Regions from separate parts of the Paenibacillus praedii genome, predicted to be linked through region 4. Evidence: riboswitches for the same ligand, from Rfam matches in the RefSeq annotation. Region 4 holds a riboswitch; each other region holds the start of a gene.

The links. A riboswitch is a leader RNA that binds a small molecule or an ion and turns the genes downstream of it on or off. The one in region 4 is predicted to bind cyclic di-GMP.
Region 1: another riboswitch for cyclic di-GMP. It lies ahead of ACO9K6_RS05605 (DUF342 domain-containing protein); the one in region 4 lies ahead of ACO9K6_RS15685 (S-layer homology domain-containing protein).
Region 2: another riboswitch for cyclic di-GMP. It lies ahead of ACO9K6_RS09405 (anti-repressor SinI family protein); the one in region 4 lies ahead of ACO9K6_RS15685 (S-layer homology domain-containing protein).
Region 3: another riboswitch for cyclic di-GMP. It lies ahead of ACO9K6_RS12690 (EAL domain-containing protein); the one in region 4 lies ahead of ACO9K6_RS15685 (S-layer homology domain-containing protein).

The regions. Positions count from the first base shown of each region.
Region 1 is NZ_JBMWAM010000004.1:63,137-67,323, reverse strand. Features, by position in the region: gene ACO9K6_RS05610 (CcdC family protein) at 102-581, opposite strand; gene ACO9K6_RS05605 (DUF342 domain-containing protein) at 727-2,586, opposite strand; cyclic di-GMP riboswitch class I at 2,602-2,687, opposite strand; gene ACO9K6_RS05600 (winged helix-turn-helix transcriptional regulator) at 2,868-3,704, opposite strand; gene ACO9K6_RS05595 (Fur family transcriptional regulator) at 3,686-4,075, opposite strand.
Region 2 is NZ_JBMWAM010000007.1:204,104-208,290, reverse strand. Features, by position in the region: gene ACO9K6_RS09435 (DUF3055 domain-containing protein) at 1-44, shown strand, start outside; gene ACO9K6_RS09430 (hypothetical protein) at 96-374, shown strand; gene ACO9K6_RS09425 (phytanoyl-CoA dioxygenase family protein) at 422-778, opposite strand; gene ACO9K6_RS09420 (helix-turn-helix domain-containing protein) at 986-1,162, shown strand; gene ACO9K6_RS09415 (metallophosphoesterase) at 1,150-1,911, opposite strand; gene ACO9K6_RS09410 (helix-turn-helix domain-containing protein) at 2,215-2,544, shown strand; gene ACO9K6_RS09405 (anti-repressor SinI family protein) at 2,557-2,718, opposite strand; cyclic di-GMP riboswitch class II at 2,733-2,814, opposite strand; gene ACO9K6_RS09400 (hypothetical protein) at 2,960-3,127, opposite strand; gene galE (UDP-glucose 4-epimerase GalE) at 3,124-4,179, opposite strand.
Region 3 is NZ_JBMWAM010000012.1:2,035-6,221, reverse strand. Features, by position in the region: gene ACO9K6_RS12690 (EAL domain-containing protein) at 1-1,678, opposite strand, end outside; cyclic di-GMP riboswitch class I at 1,774-1,858, opposite strand; gene ACO9K6_RS12685 (Gfo/Idh/MocA family protein) at 2,120-3,112, opposite strand; gene ACO9K6_RS12680 (GntR family transcriptional regulator) at 3,305-3,700, shown strand; gene ACO9K6_RS12675 (DUF5808 domain-containing protein) at 3,716-4,187, shown strand, end outside.
Region 4 is NZ_JBMWAM010000017.1:78,527-82,713, reverse strand. Features, by position in the region: gene ACO9K6_RS15685 (S-layer homology domain-containing protein) at 1-1,543, opposite strand, end outside; cyclic di-GMP riboswitch class I at 1,897-1,980, opposite strand; gene ACO9K6_RS15680 (aldo/keto reductase) at 2,132-3,031, opposite strand; gene rpoN (RNA polymerase factor sigma-54) at 3,056-4,187, opposite strand, start outside.

The DNA.
Region 1 (4,187 bases), on a different contig from region 4:
AAACCACTTCCCCTAATAGCCATTGGCTAGAAGAAAGCGGTTCTTTTCATTCGTTTTACCCGTTATAAACTTCGAATTCCTATTCGTTTTCCCCTCACAGCCTACGACTCTACCTTTTGCAGCCTCATATAGTCGCTCACCATAGCAAGACGCCATGGAATAATCATGCCGAACGCAACCAGATAGAAGATTGCTCCCGTCTGCGGGATCGACATATATTGCTCCACGACGCTATGAAGCGATAGCCGCACCGCAAAAAGCGTGATCATAATGAACAGGAATGCTTTGGAGCGTCTCACATAAATCTCGGACTGCACCCGCTCCAATCTCGTAGTCACTATTAAAGGAAATGCGAAGATCAGCAATCCTGTACCGAATGCGGATAACCCCCACAACCACGGAATATGCGTGGCCGAGAAGGCGAACATGATAAATCCGGTAGCCATACCCAGCGGAGGGATGATGATTTTCCGCAGGGAGGTCGGTTGTTTTCCCGCCCGCAAGCGAAGGATCATAAGTGCAGTAAACGCTAGCAGCGATACGATGATCGAGCCGGCCTGGATCATTTCTGTAGACAGCATCACCTGTCCCTACCCCCATTTTCCTGGTGTAGATGCCCTTTTATTTCTCTTATCGTACTTCAAAACGATATGATGCGCAAATGGGGATTCACCTGGAAAAGCGGCTCACCAGCAGTCCGATAACTTAGCTCGATAAATACTCTGCTTAAGCCATTCGTTTTAAACTGTTGCGATCAAACGTCTGATCTTCAACCGGCTCAAATATATCCATACTGTACCGGTCCACGATGACTCGACCTTCAAACATTTTCTTAATAACGATTTTCTTGGTTGCCTTAAGAATGGTGGCAGCTCCCGTAATACCCCCTACATACATGGCAGATATGGTATCTCCCGCTTCAAGCTTGGAACCTCGACATACGGAGTTATCCAAAAAGAAAATGATATTCCCTGCTGAGTAAAGATCACATTGGATTACGCCTTCTCTTCGAATCAGAATATCCCCATTCGACTTTAATGTGGATTTTTGACCTTGGTTAATGTTGATCTGAACATGTGATTCCTGACTTAATGCGATTCTCATGAAGGCTTCCTTCAAAACACGCATAAAATCTTCCATTCTCGGAGCTGTCATCATCTCAACAATTTTAGTGGGCTGCAAAAATAAATCCAAATAGTATTTCAGTTGCTGCAATGCGTCTTTATTATAAGACTGTATACTTGAAATCACGCCAAGCAGTTCCTTCACAATACCCCATACTTGCTGGTATTTACTCTCCGTAATGAGCAGCAGCACCTGCCCATATCGTATCTGTATATTCTTCTTGCCTGTTTCATGGAGTAACATTTTTACGCTTTCCATCATTTTCTCGAGAATGTCCTTTAATTGTTTAGAACTGTTATAAAGCCTGTTGTATAACATCCCGAAATATCCAGAATACAAATTGCTTCCTATGACGTTTCCCTTTACCGCAATACTTCCCGTAGCGGTTAAGGTCGAATTAAAAACACTGCCAGCCACGTAAATATTCCCAAGCGATTCAATAATCATGTTATCCATAACATCACCGTAGACAATCACGTCACCGGAAAATACAATATTTCCGGTTTGTAAATCAACATTACCGGGTACTAAATAAGCAGTATTAATATCAAAGTATTTTATCTGATTCCCCGTAACTCGAGGTCTCCCCCCTTTCAGAGCGATGACAGTGGAATCTGCTGTAATTTCCACGTTATCCTTCCCTGCAATACGAATGTCATTGACCGGATCGGAGGGCAACACATTTCCATACACATCATACCCCGCCTGCCCTTCAACAGGCGGGGTTTTCTTCGCAATGACATCTCCTCTTTTGACGGAAGGAATGTTTACATAATTTTTATAATCAACTACACCTCTTACCTCGGTAAAAATATTCTCGATATTTTCTGAAAAGAACAGATCCAACTGGGCATCTTGGCCTTGAACAGGGAGTTTGCCTTCCGCAATTTTCACAGGTCGATATGAAGGCTGAAGGATCTCCATTTGCACAGCTGGCACATCAAGATTTATCCTAATATTTTTATTTTCAATTTCTGTAAGAACATCTTGCAGATTCACTGTTTCTAAAATGATTGATGTATCTTCCTCCGCTATAAGTGTTACTTCCAATGCCGGCGCCTTTTCCGCTAACGACCACGCATATCTCTTTGGTCGATGGATGGTTAAAAATGCATTAATCTTATTTTCGGATACCGACACTTGAAATAGGCACTGCTCTTCGACTTTCCAATCTATTACGCTTTCAGAAGTAACCTTTGCCTCTGTAAAGATCTCTTGTTCATCGACAAACAGCCTAACAGGAGGCTTTGCCTTGATGACCGGGAACTTCCCCCCGTTTAACGGATTCATAACAATAATTTTTCCATATTCAACCTTAATATATCCGTTCTCTACCTTATCATCTATGTTAAGATCAGTTGTTGAAGATGCCCTTATCCCTTCTCTTTCCTCTGCTCGAGAATCTTGGTCGAGTATCTTTAATAAATTCAATATTTCTTGCTCACTCATATGATCTGACATAGGAATCACCTCACCTTCGGTAACTTGGCGGCCATAGAATGTTCTTCCTTAGGTCCATAGCTTTGCGTCCCTACTTTTCAATAGGTTTGCCGTTTCGATTGAGCATTATATAGTTCAATTTAACTATATTATATTTGCAAATCGTAAACCTTACAACAGATTGTAGTAGAATCGACACTTTGACGGCTTATAATTTATGAAACTCATAATGGAACAATGACCATTTCATGAAAAACTGGCGCATGCTCACTAGGAGCATGCGCCAGTTTTTAGGTTTATTGTTAATGGTCGTGGCCATCCGCAATTCGGTAACCCACGCCGCGTACAGTTACAATGTACCGTGGTGAAACCGCGCTGTCCTTAAGCTTTTTGCGCAAGCTCTTAATATGGGCATCCACCAGATTGCTGCCTCCGAAGTACTGCAGCCCCCATACATTGTCTAGCAGCGATTCACGGGAGAGGACCGAGCCGTCCGACGAGATAAAATGAAGCAGCAGATCGTATTCCGTCTTTGTCAGTTCGATGCGGCAGCCGCCGCGATCAACCGTCATTTTTTTTAAATCGATGCGAATGTCCTTAAACACGCGGATATCCTCGGTGAGCATGTTCATTGCGACTGCAGGTCGATTCTGAAGCATGCGATTAATCAGCTGAACGGCCTCCTCCGGCTTCGCCGGCCATACAAGAAGCTCCGCTGCTCCAAGGGCAGCTGTCTCACGCTTATCAAAGGATTGTTGATCCAGCAGGACGAGAACCGGCACAGCGTGACGCTCGGCTGACTGCAGCAGCTCCTGTCCTGCTTGCAAAGTGTTTCCGTCTGATGTGTTAATAACGGGGATGGCATCATAAACGAGAAGCTCCGGCTGCAGGCTTTGCAGCATGTTCTTGTTGAAATCATGCAAGGAAAACACGTCGAAGCATTCCGCAGAAAGCGCTATGAGCAGGCTCTTCACGCGCTCGGGCAGCGGGCTAATAATCATTATCCGCTGCGTTAGCGAACAGAGCGTCCCGCTTTGAACCTCTTTATCTCCGGAATAGCTTGCTGGATCAAGACTGTCGAATACGGCGCTCACACTTATATTTATCTCATCTGTCAGCATTATTTTGTCATCGCGCATTGCTCACAAACCCCCTCTAAAACGACCTGTGCATGCTCGATCGTATATTTCGTTTCCAGAGCCACCTTCTTCAGCCATTCCTCCGGCAAATCAGCGAGCACCTCATCTACTCTTCCACACTTTGTGCATACGATATGCTGGTGCTCGTCCGTTCGGGCATCATAACGGCTTACCGTTTCACCCAGCTTCAGCTCGCGAATTAATCCGACATCTGTTAAATAACGCAAAGAATTGTATACCGTTCCATATGCGAAGTTAAAGCCCTTGCCGCGCAGTCTCTCAATGACATCGGCTGCCGTTGGATGGTCTTGCGCATGCTGTACCACTTCAAAAATCGCTTTACGCTGCACCGTCAAATTGATTTTGTTCATCATGCCAACCCGCCTTCATTTTAATGATTTAGACTAAGTATAAATATATATTCATATTTGGTCAACCTTTAAAATAGCATCCTCAGCTGCCGTTATAGATAGTCGCAGGAAA
Region 2 (4,187 bases), on a different contig from region 4:
AGTTTTTGTATTTTGTTGTCGGAACCGTGCATTTTACCGATTGATAAGGGCAAAATGAAAGGGTACTATACTACCATTTCAGGAGGAGCTTGCTGATGGATCGATTTATTGGAGAGGATCGAAAGCCTTATACAGATGTTTCAACTGTGGAATCGCAGCGCAATGACCTCATCCCGGAAGAGTTTCCGGAGGGGCCTTACGGCTCCGATCTGCGGACGGAATCACTGGGAAAAAGCAAGCCGTGGAGAATCGATCAGCGGCCATCCAATCGCTTCGACTATGAAAATCATCAACTGCATGCCGAAGGCTCACGGGACTATCCTGGAGATGACGACTACGAGGACAGCATTCCTGAGGTACAAGACGAGCCTTAAAACAGTGAAGCCCTTGGCAGCACGTCTGACGCGTGATGTGCCAAGGGCTATTTTTGTTCATTCATTCGTATCCTTATTTCACTTTGCCGCATTCGCGTCCACACATCGGGGCCTATGATGCCATTCAGGACTGCTATCAGATTGGGATGAGTAACTGCGCGAGTATATGCCGCGTCATAAAAATGCACGTCTTGAAACCCATTAAGAACAAGCTTTTTCAACTGCTCGGGCGGCAAAAAATCACCCAGCCAGGCATGGTTTTGATCCGCTTGCGCCTGGGCGGCCCGCTGTATGATTCGCTCCACTGCTGCTCTCATGGCATGCACCTCGTCAGAATTAAATACACCGCGAACGAGCAAATAACCATTCTCTTTGTAAAAATTCACGTCTGCATTGTTAATCATGCCCAATCTCCTTATCATATAATAAGAATGATTAATCGCGCGAAGCTATATATTCGCGACAATATAGAGGGACAGCTTAGCCTTGCCGAAGTAGAGCAATATATTAATATTTCCGAGCCGCACTTGTCTAGTTTATTCGCTCAAAGTATTCATGAATCTTTCTCGATGCTTGTCCGCCACGAACGGATTCGAGCAGCCGAGTAATGGCTGTCCCAAACCGTAGATCCTATCAAGGAAATCGCTGAGCGCTGCGGCTTATCATCCATCCATTACTTCACTCGGACATTTACCAAGGTGAAAGGAATTCCGCCTGCTGCATTCCGAGAAACAGCACACAAAAATCGCAGCAAGAATAATCCGCCGACTCGTCATCAAAGCTCATGAATCGTTAGCTCGCTTCTTACCATAAACCGGGCATTGACGCCTGCTTGGCCAATACCCTTGGAAATATAAAATGCACCGTACTCATTCGTATACAGGCCTTTGTATATTCCTCTCTCCGACAGAGGACCCTTTGACTTGAACAAAAAAAAGAAAGGCACGTTCAACTGCTTCCCATGCAGATGGCCGGCCATTAAATAATGATAAGGACGTTTGATCCGAAGGAGCACGTTTGGATCATGAGTGATGACAACGATCGGCTTCTCTTCGTCCACATACTTAAAAGCGGGACGAATTCTGCTATGCCCGGTGCAATCGTCATCAATACCTACCAGTTGGAAATCTGCAAGCTGAACAGATTCGTTACGAAGGACGCGGATATGATATACCTTAAAGATATCCAGCAAACGCTGCAGCCGAGGGAGCTCATAATCATGATTTCCCAGGACCGCATAGACGGGAATGCCGCAACCTGCAATTAGTTTGAAATACTGCGCTGCGCGCGGCAAAAAGCTTGCCTTATAGGTATAGTCTCCGGTCAGAAATATGTAATCCGGCTTGTAATCAATAATCACTTGCCTAATTTTTCGCGGGCTGATACGCAGCATATCAAAATGGAGATCGCTAATTTGCAATATACGCTTATTGAGGCCGATGGGATGATGTACACGTTCAATTTTCAGCCACATGGTAGGTAGAAAAAAGAACATGTAAATGAGAAAGATGAAGACGACTATAACAAGGAAACTCACAAACACACACCTTTCATCAATCTTTTTGCATTTACTCTATGATTCAGTATATTCAACAGAATAGCAATTCACAACCGAAGCGACTCTATTCAGACACCGTAAAAGGGCGTCCCTTTGGTCAGTTCAGACCTTTTGGAACACCCCTTTGTTGGTAACTATAGACTTGTCGAAAACATAAATCATACTAAAGTATTGTATGTCTTACCCTTATGATATGTATTCCATTTATATACTTTCATGAATTGAAGTTTTTGGTTATAATGAAAAGAATACTGCACATATGTGATATCGGAGGAACTCGTAATGATCGGAGAACGCATTCAGATGCTGCGCAAGAGAAAGGGGCTTTCGCTTACTGAACTATCCCAAAGGGCTGGTGTCGCGAAATCTTACCTTAGTTCCATTGAGAGAGGGCTCCAACAAAACCCGTCCATTCAATTCCTCGAAAAAATAGGAGAGGTATTAAATGTTGCTGTTGAAGATTTTCTAAATTACGATGAGTCTGATCGGACACCTGACCAGTTTGATCGCGAATGGGCTGAATTGGTTAGAGAAGCAATGGCCTCGGGCGTTAGCAAGGATCAATTCAAAGAATTTCTCGAATTCAACAAATGGAAAATAAAGCGCGATTAGCGCTTTTTAAATTTACACAGCTGTTTCCTGCATCTCATCGTTATCGCTTTCTTTAAGAATAAGAAGAACTTTACGTATATCTTCTTTGCTTAATCCTAATGTTCGCGCGCTCATGATTAATGCTACCCAGTCCATATCCAAATCTTGATTGTTCTCTGATCCCACCAGTACCATTATCCTAGTCCCCTTTCAAATTGGGACGGTTGCACCACTGACTCCATGCGTTTAAGGTGCCCAGATAATAAACGCATTTCAACGTCTCCCTATGCTCGTCACTGACTATCTCCTATGCATTATAACCTAGCGTATTTACGTAAGCTGTCGATTCGTGTCTTACATAAATGATTATTTATTATATTTTTTTGTCGATTTAATAAATTATTTTAAATTTAATTAGAATATGGGAAAAATTTTCTCAAGCGCTAGTATTTTCATTGTGATTTGTACAGCAATTCAATATCTGCCGTTTGATTTCTTCGATTAAGCTAACAACATCTATGTTTTCGACCGTTTCGCCTTTTTGACGAATGATGTTTGCAATCTCGTGCAGCATTTGTGCGGTAAGTTTGTCGGAAATGTTCATTTGACCCGAGCCTCGTATGTACCAGCCTCTGCTTCAGCCTCTTCTTCATATCCATTCGGATTATTCATTTGCCAACGCCAAGCATCTTCGCACATTTCTTCAATCCCTCTGAGAGCTACCCAATTGAGGTCAGTTCTCGCCTTAGAAGGATTGGCATAACAAATTCCCACATCTCCCGTCCTCCGCTCGGAAATCGTATAAGGAACGTTCATACCCGACGCCTGTTGAAAAGCAGAAACTATTTCCAATACAGTGTATCCCCTTCCAGTACCAAGGTTGTATGCTTCTACTCCCGTTGTCGAAAGTATTCTTTCAAGTGCGCTTAAATGTCCCATTGCCAGGTCAACGACATGGATATAGTCCCGCACCCCCGTCCCGTCCAGCGTAGAATAGTCATTGCCAAATATGCTGAGTTTCTCCAGCTTCCCCACTGCCACCTGTGTTATATAAGGCATCAGATTGTTCGGAATACCGTTAGGGTCCTCCCCGATCCGGCCGCTCTTGTGAGCGCCAACTGGGTTGAAATAACGCAGTAATGCAATACTCCAACGATTATCCGACAGATAAATGTCACGTAAAATTTCCTCAATCATAAGTTTCGTTCGACCATAGGGATTGGTGGCCTGCAATGAAAAATCCTCGGAAATCGGAACAGAATCCGGCATACCGTATACTGTTGCCGACGAACTGAATACCAAGTTCCGCAACCCGTATTTCTCCATCGTTTTGCACAGCAGGAATGTTCCACTAATATTATTGAAATAGTAATGCAGCGGCATTTTCGTAGACTGTCCAACTGATTTGAGTCCGGCAAAATGGATTACCGCATCGATCTGGTGCTCGGTAAATACCCTTTCTAGCCCTTCACGATCCAGAAGATCCACCTCATAAAACGCAAAGGCTCTTCCTGTAATTTCTTGAATCCGCTTCAGTGCATTCGGTTTACTGTTTGAAAAATTGTCGATAACAATCACCTCATAGCCTGCATTCAACAGCTCCACGCAGGTATGACTGCCTATATATCCGGCGCCGCCGGTTACGAGTATGGCCATTTAATTAC
Region 3 (4,187 bases), on a different contig from region 4:
GAGCAAACAGCTTAAATGTCTGTACGTTTAATGAAGAAGAGTAGCTCTGGGACTGGTCTCTTCCGCTTGACTTGGCATAATACAAGGCCGTGTCCGCATTTTTCATCAGGCTTTCAACAGATTGTCCATCCTCAGGCGACTGACTAATGCCGACACTGACGGTAAGATTAAGCTCGAATCCCTCTACAAGGAAGGGCTCCTTAATTAACTGAATGGCAGCATTGACAATAGCCGTCACTTCACTTTGCATATGAAAATCAGTTATGACGATGGCGAACTCATCTCCACCGAGACGGTAAGCTATTTTACCGTTACTCGAAAAGCCTTTCAACCTATCGGCTATTCGCTTCAGCAATGTATCTCCTATCGGATGTCCTAATGTATCATTGATATATTTAAACCGATCCAGATCAAGCAATAGAACAGCTAGCTTTTGATTGTAAACTTCACAGATTTTAAGCTGCTTCTCGAGCTCCTCCTCGAACATCCTCCGATTAGGAAGCTGCGTCAAATAATCGTGATAAGCGAGATAATGGTTCTGCTCCTCCGTCTTGCTCCGATCGGTAATATCCAATACGGTTCCGATGATAGCTCTCTCACCCAGGTGAGTTATGCACTTATAATGAACCTCGCAAATGATAATACTTCCATTCCGCCTTATTACCCGATGACACAGATCCGTTAATGACTCACCTACCCCTAGCTCCGATATCTGGCCAGCTATCGATTTCCGGTCATTGCTATGAATCATTTCAATAACCGATAAACCTATTAATGTGTCATAACCCATCATAATGTCCAACTGCTTATTCGTATAAACAAACCGATCCTTCTGCGCGATAAAAATGCCTACGAGCGATTGCTCTACGATGCTTCGATATTTCATTTCCGCTTCTCTAAGAGAACGCTCTACCAGCTTCTGTTGCGTAATGTCCTTAGCAATGCCGTAAATTCCGATTAATTCATCGTTGATTATCATCGGAATATTCGTCACATTTACCTCTATAATCTCGCCATCCTTGGTGACGCCGGTCGTGTCATAGTTTAGCGGAGCGCGTGTCCTCACGGATTCCTCAAATTGATGAATGGTCATCTCGAGGCTTTCTTCAGCAACAAAATGATGAAAGCTGCCGCCTATAATTTCCTCTTTGCTATAGCCGAACATTTTCTCAAGAGCAGAATTGCACGACAAAAAACGACCATCCAAGTCAAACGAAAAGACAGCGTTTGGATTATTTTCGAATAATGATTTATAGTTTTGCTCTTCTACAGTTAAACGATGCTGCAATCTCTTGCCTTCGGTTACATCCTGTATCGTTCCGATTGTGATTGTTACTTCATCATTAGCATCCTTGACGTGGCTGATGTGAGACAACACGTCTCGCATCTCTCCATTTGGACGGACAATCCGAAACTCGCTATCGAGAGTTTCTTTCGTTTCAAGGGATAACTTGAAATTTTGGAGTACGCGATCGCGGTCTTCAGTATATATCAGACCGAAGAAAGCCTCCTCACTCACGGGGAAGTCATTGTCAATTCCACAAATAACAAACATTTGATGGGACCATGAAGCCTTCTGCCGCACATGATCAAATTCCCAATAACCCAAATTGGCTATTTTCTGAACAACCTCAAACCGGTTGTCGCTGCCCGTTTGACGCATAATATTTTGTTCCACTTTTCGAGTTCCCTTCCTATGTATAAAATATGCGTCAACCTGATGTTTGGAGGAAGAGTTAATCCAGCAATAACTGCAATAATCGTTATTCATCCTTCGATAACCCGGTCACCTTAAGAAATACCTATTAGGCCTGTTGGCTTTGCGTCGTTGCTTTCGACAATTTTGCTCTTAACAAGGACTTTAATCTTAATTAATTATTCCATAAAATCTTCAAGTATTCCATAACCAAATTTCAAGTAATTAGGTATAAATTTTTAACCAAAAAACAAGCTGTCCCATAAAGCTCGTGATACATAAATTCCACTCCCTCTCCACTTAATTTGTAAAAAAAAAGACCACCGACGTTATCGTCCATGGTCAGGCATTAAGGTGAGATAGCGATACAACTGACTCCGGAAAATGGGGGCGATGAAAAAATCCATTCCATCGGTCGAATGATTACAATACAACAGAATCTGCTGGATACACCAGTCCGATCTGTCTTCTTGCCTCGTCCATAATTTCCATCGTGGCTATCGAATTTTGAAAGGTATTTACCGAAGACTCCGTTTTACCAGCCTGAATTAGCTCAATAAACTCCTTAGCCTCGTAGTACATCAATTTACTGCCCATAGGCTGTGAAATATCTTCAATCGTTCCGTTCCGATATTGAATTTCGACCTTTCCAGCTTCACTGATCTTGTCAATAACCATACTGCCATTTTCCCCTTGGATCTCTGAAGGAATCAAGGAGTGTGTAATCTTCGAATACATAATGACTGCATCCATACTCTTATATTGCAGCACGATGCTTCCCTCCCCATCGACGCCGGATTCGAGTATGACACCGGTTGCTTTGATAACGTCCGGCTTGCCGAACAGCGCCACCAGCGGGTAGATACAATAAACGCCCAGATCCATCAAGGCCCCATTCGAAAAAGCCGGATTAAACGCATTGAGCACCGTACCGGACTTGTATGCGTCATATCTCGAGGAGTACTGGCAATAGCTCGCAAAATATCGACGCACCGTACCTAGCTTTTGCACATTTTGTTCAATGGCTTTAAAGCTGGGAAGCAGCGTTGATTTGAGTGCCTCCATCAACAATACGCCGTTCGCTTGTGCGGCAGCGATCATTTGACGCATCTCGTTCACATTCGAAGCCATCGGCTTCTCGCACAGCACGTGAATGCCTTTATTCATGCAGGCAATCGCATGATCCTTATGGAAGGAGTTCGGGCTTGCAATATATACAGCATCGATCTCACCGCTTGCAGCCATCTCCTCTACATCTGTAAAAATATGAGCGATACCGTGCTTGGAGGCAAATGCGCTTGCTGTCTCCTCTTTACGTGAATAAACCGCCTTTAAAGCGAAGCCCTCCACCTCGCGTGCCGCATCAATAAATGCTTCCGTAATCCAGTTCGTTCCGATCACACCAAATCGTATCATATTAGCTGCTCCTTGAAGTTATTTATAGGATTGTTCTTCTATTTTTCTCATACAATGTGCTTGAGCACCCTCGTTTATTATAGCTTTAGATGACATAGTCTGTCCAAATTTTCCAGCTGGATTTTTGACATCCTATTTTATTTGTATTATTATCTGCAATACAAACAATACTTTATTGCAAGAGGTGATCCGATGATTATTACATTAGACTATAATAGCGAAATTCCAATCTACGTTCAGCTTCGAAACCAAATCGTCATCGGAATTGGCGTAGGCGGATTGGTCCACGGGGAGAAACTACCGACGGTAAGACAGCTGGCAGATGATTTGGACGTGAATGCCATGACCGTCAACAAGGCCTATACCATTTTGAAAAACGAAGGCTTCATCTCCATCGATCGCAGACACGGCGCCAAGGTGGCGACGGAATGCATCAGAAATTCTGATTTCAATGCGAAGCTGGAACGCGATTTAACGCTAGTTATTTCAGAGGCTTGTCTTAAAGGAGTCGGACGCGAGGAATTCATGTTTATTTGCTCCAGCATTTTTGCAGCAGCTGCCGTTAAAAACCACCCCTTACCTGAATAGGAGGAATTACTTTTAATGAACAATCTGATGCTAATTATACCAACCGTAATTGCTTACATTATCATTCTTGTCCTTTATCTGAATCAAGCAAGGACGGGCAGCTCCATTTTGTTTGGCGTTACGCTCCCATCGCACGCCTTGGAGGATGCTTCCATTAAACAGCTGAAGTCTGATTACAAGCGCGCTTATACACGATTCGGTATTATTGCCTTTGTTAGCATCACACCTCTATTTTTGCTCGCGGACTACTTCTCTATGGCCTTTATCTATACGTTTATATGGTTTGCAGCATTTCTCTACACCGCCAAGCTTCCGTTCAACAAATTTCATCGCCTGACCACCGCCCTCAAAAGAGAAAAGGACTGGTTTGTCGGAGAAAAGCGCATCGTCCGTATTGATACTAAGATCAACCTGTTGAAAAAAGCCGGGGTCATCTCTCCACACTGGTTTTTAATTCCTGCTTTAATTTCTATGAGCCTGATTATCG
Region 4 (4,187 bases):
CAATTTCATCCTTGCTCATGTCATCCGTTATGGATACTTGCTCGAAAAATGCTGCAATAGCCCGTAACGCATTGGCTCCGGATAGCTTTTGGCTATCGAGCTCCATTTTCGCTTCGGACTTTCCATCATCATATTTGTACTCAGCCTTAAGCTTTTGGCCGCTCCATAGCTCAGCTTTCAGCTTAAATTCATCGATTCCATAAAGGTTTTCTTCTTCGGCTGACTCTTCATCATTTTCCACTTCGAATTCTATTTTCTTTCCATTCGAAAACCTTATTTCGATCTCGAATTCTTTAAATCCGTTATCAGCTACTTCAAGCGCTGTAAAAATTTGCGACTGTATATCGTCTCTGGACATTTCTGGCGTCAGCATGACAGCCGCAAAGAAGGCTTCCAGCTGCTGAATCGCTTCCGGCCCTTTCAATTTCTCTTTATCGCCATCGACCTTTATTTCAACCTCGGCTTTTGGCTTGCCGTTTTTATTTTCATATTCCAATTTCAAGCCGTTATCCTCATCTATCTCAAGCTCTAATTCAAATTCACGAATGCCCGCAGTCGTTTCATTGACAAGCTCTTTATCGATAAAGCTGGCTTTCAGAACGGCGCCATTCTCTACTGTCAGCGATACAGCATCGCCAATGATGAGCCCGGACGCTGGAATAAACCGATCATAAAACGGAACCGGCAATTCAGCTGAAATCGAATAGACAAGCGCATCTCCATTAAAACTTTCAATTGCAATAGAGCCGTAAGTGCTTGAACCCGCTGCAGCATCCGCAGGTTGATTGCCGCCGAATTGAAGCGCTGTAATTTTTCCAGCTACTGTGATCGCTCCGGATTGCTCCAGCAGATTGTCGTTTGTTCTGACCAGCAGCGTGGCCAGTTCTGCGCGGGTTACGTTCCGGTTCGGCTTAAAGGTTTCATCCGGGTAGCCGGCAATTACACCTTGCTCCACAGCCATATTCACATAGCCAATCGCGCCGGCTGGAATATCCTTCACGTCCTTGAAATCAGGCACGACGGTCATTTGAGCAAGCGCTTCCTTCTCAAGGCCGAGCGCTTTCACCAATAGAGCGGACACCCATATGCGGCTCGCCGGTTTACTTGGATCAAGCTTGGACTCCGACGTAGAGAACAGCCCTTGCTCTAGAGCAACAATGACGTAGCCTTTCGCCCATTTATATTGCTGATCAATCATCGACGCATCGGCAAAATGAAGCCTCTCATTGGCGGGTTTCGCTTTCGCTTCCTCCTCCAAGCCCATTAGCCGGACAGCCGTCACGACAGCTTCAACGCGGCTGACGAACTGATTAGGACGGAAGCTTCCGTCTTCATAGCCTGACAAAATATTTTGGGATTTCATAAGTCCAATGGATTCCATAGCCCAGCCTGCTTCAGCAGCGTCATTAAATTCCAGCTTTAGCTCCTCACGCTGCTCTTCGGATACCTGCTCATCAGGCTCTGCCGCAAAGCCCTGTCCTGCAAAGGAAAGCAGCAGCATGGCGACGATCAATAAACTACTCCATAGACGAAGCTTTTTCAAATGTAGACATCTCCTCATTTTCATATTAAATGAACTAGTTTCTTGTAATGATGCCCTCTTTAATAAACTGTTGAATGGTGTTGACCGGGATACCCGTCATTCTATGTACCTCTATTAGAGATGGCTTTGAATGCGTCCTCAAGTAAGTTTTCACTCGCTCAATATCGTCTCTTTGCCCTTCCATGCATCCCTCGCAAAAAAATGACTGTCTATTCAGCATGACTTGCCCGCATTTCGTGCAGTTTGATAGACCCAACTGTGTGCGCTTCCTTTCTTGTGAGATTTCGAAAAGGCCTAACACAAAAAAACTTATCCCGGCTGCAGATGGATAAGCTCGCATGAATACAGCTTATTCCGGCAACTGGCTGGCATAGTTTAACACTTTAGCCCCTGTAGCTTTGCGTCATTACCTTTCGATAACTTTGCCTTTTTCAAATTTTTGAAAAAATAATTCTACTTCATTATATCAATATACTATTATTATACAAGTTTCGATATATTTCGACATAATTCTTCCATATCCTTCACTTTAGTTACAGCATAAAAAAGCCGGCCTGAGCAGGTCGGCTCTACTACAATTTCAGTGCATTATATCATATCAAGAGGCACTTTTCTGGACGGTTTAGGATATACCTCATCAAGTCTGCGCAAATCCTCTTCCGATAGCTCGATTAAGGCTGTGGCTGCATTTTGAAGAACATGCTCTTCCGTCGATGCTTTCGGTATTGCGATTACATTCTCGTGACGAATTGTCCAAGCAAGCATAAGCTGAAGCGGTGTAACTCCATGGCTGTCCGCAATGTCTATCACCGCTTCGTTATGAGTCAGTCCTTGTCTTAAGGACCCTGCCTGCGCCATCGGACTGTACGCCATAACGGGGATATGCCGCTCGCTCAGCCAAGGGAGCAAATCATATTCAATCCCTCTGGAGCCAAGATGATACAGCACTTGGTTCACTGCGCAGTGAGTGCCGGCCGCTAAGGAAGTCAGCTCCTTCATGTCGGGTTTATCGAAGTTCGAAACGCCCCAGCGCTTGATTTTTCCTGACGCCACTAACCGTTCCATCCCTTCTATCGTTTCGCTTAACGGCACGCTTCCTCTCCAGTGAAGCAGATAAAGATCCAGATAATCGGTCCGCAGTCTCTTTAGGCTTGCATCGCAGCTTCTAACGATCCGCTCTAGTCCCGCATTATGGGGGTACACCTTAGAAACGAGAAACACATCATCCCTAATTCCTTGAATCGCCTCGCCAACTCTATCCTCGGACCGGCCTTCGCCATACATTTCCGCAGTATCGATCAAGGACATCCCCAGTTCCACGCCCAGCCTAAGCGTGCGAATTTCATCCGCTTTCTTGGCCGGGTCATCCCCTATATACCAAGTACCTTGACCGAGCCTAGGCAGCTCCATGCCATCCGGCAGCTTAACTTTGCGTTCTGACAGCGTCTTTTGGATTCGGCTCTTGATTTCATTGTTCATTTCAGGCATTTTTTCAAGCTCCTTATTTTATTATTATTGTTTTTTCCTCCTTATGGAGGACGGCAGGTTCATTTGTTCTCTGTACTTAGTCACCGTTCTGCGTGAGATCAGCAAGCCCTCGCTTTGCAGCAGCGATGCGATTTGCTGATCGGATAATGGCGAGGCTTCCTTCTCTGCTGAGATATATTCACGAATTCGATCCTTCATATAAATCGATGAAATCATTGACCCATCAGCATGTTTTATAGAAGAGGAGAAGAAATGCTTAAGCTCGAACAGTCCCCACGGCGTTCGAATATACTTATGGCTTATGGTACGGCTTACCGTTGATTCATGCACGTGCAGCACCTCGGCGATTTGCTTCATGGTCATTGGACGTATATGAACGGAGCCTTTCTCACAAAACTCCGGCTGCAGCTCGAAAATAACGCCGGACACCTTCAGCAGTGTCGCCTTTCTTCGCTCGATACTGTCGATTAACCCTTTTGCCGCATGCCAGTTTTTTTTCAAATAGCGCTGGATATCCTTCGAAGCATCCTGCTTCATTATGCTCAAATAAGAACTGCTTAATGTGATCTCTGGAAGAAAACTATTTATAAGGAATACTTTGCATTTCCCTTCCATATGCACAAGCTGAAGATCAGGCATAATATATTGCGGCTTCTCCCTGCCGTATAAAGCTCCTGGCTTCGGATTGAGCGACTTTATCTTCTCAATGGCGGCATTAATTTCCGCAGCCTCTGTTTCGTATTTCTCCGCCAGCAATCGCAGCTTACCTTCCGCGATTTGGAGCAAATCATGCTGGACAAGGTTAATAACTAAGGGATCGGAATCCTGTTGATGCCGCAATTGAAGGATCAGGCATTCTGCTAATGTTGAAGCCCCCACACCGTACGGCTCTAAGCCTTGTATGACGCCGACTGCCTCGCTTGCCTGCTTTATCGAAGCGCCTGTTAAAGCGGAAATCTCATCTTTGTCATATAAAAGATAGCCCTTTTCGTCCAGATTGCCGATGATCCATTTGCACAAGGCCAGAACCGTACGGTCAAGCTTCATGTAAGTAAGCTGCTCAACCAATACCGACTCTAACGCGGGCTCGCTTGGATGGTCGACGTTTAGCCACCAATCTTGTCCGGAGCTTCTTGCTTGATGGCCGGAGAAATCC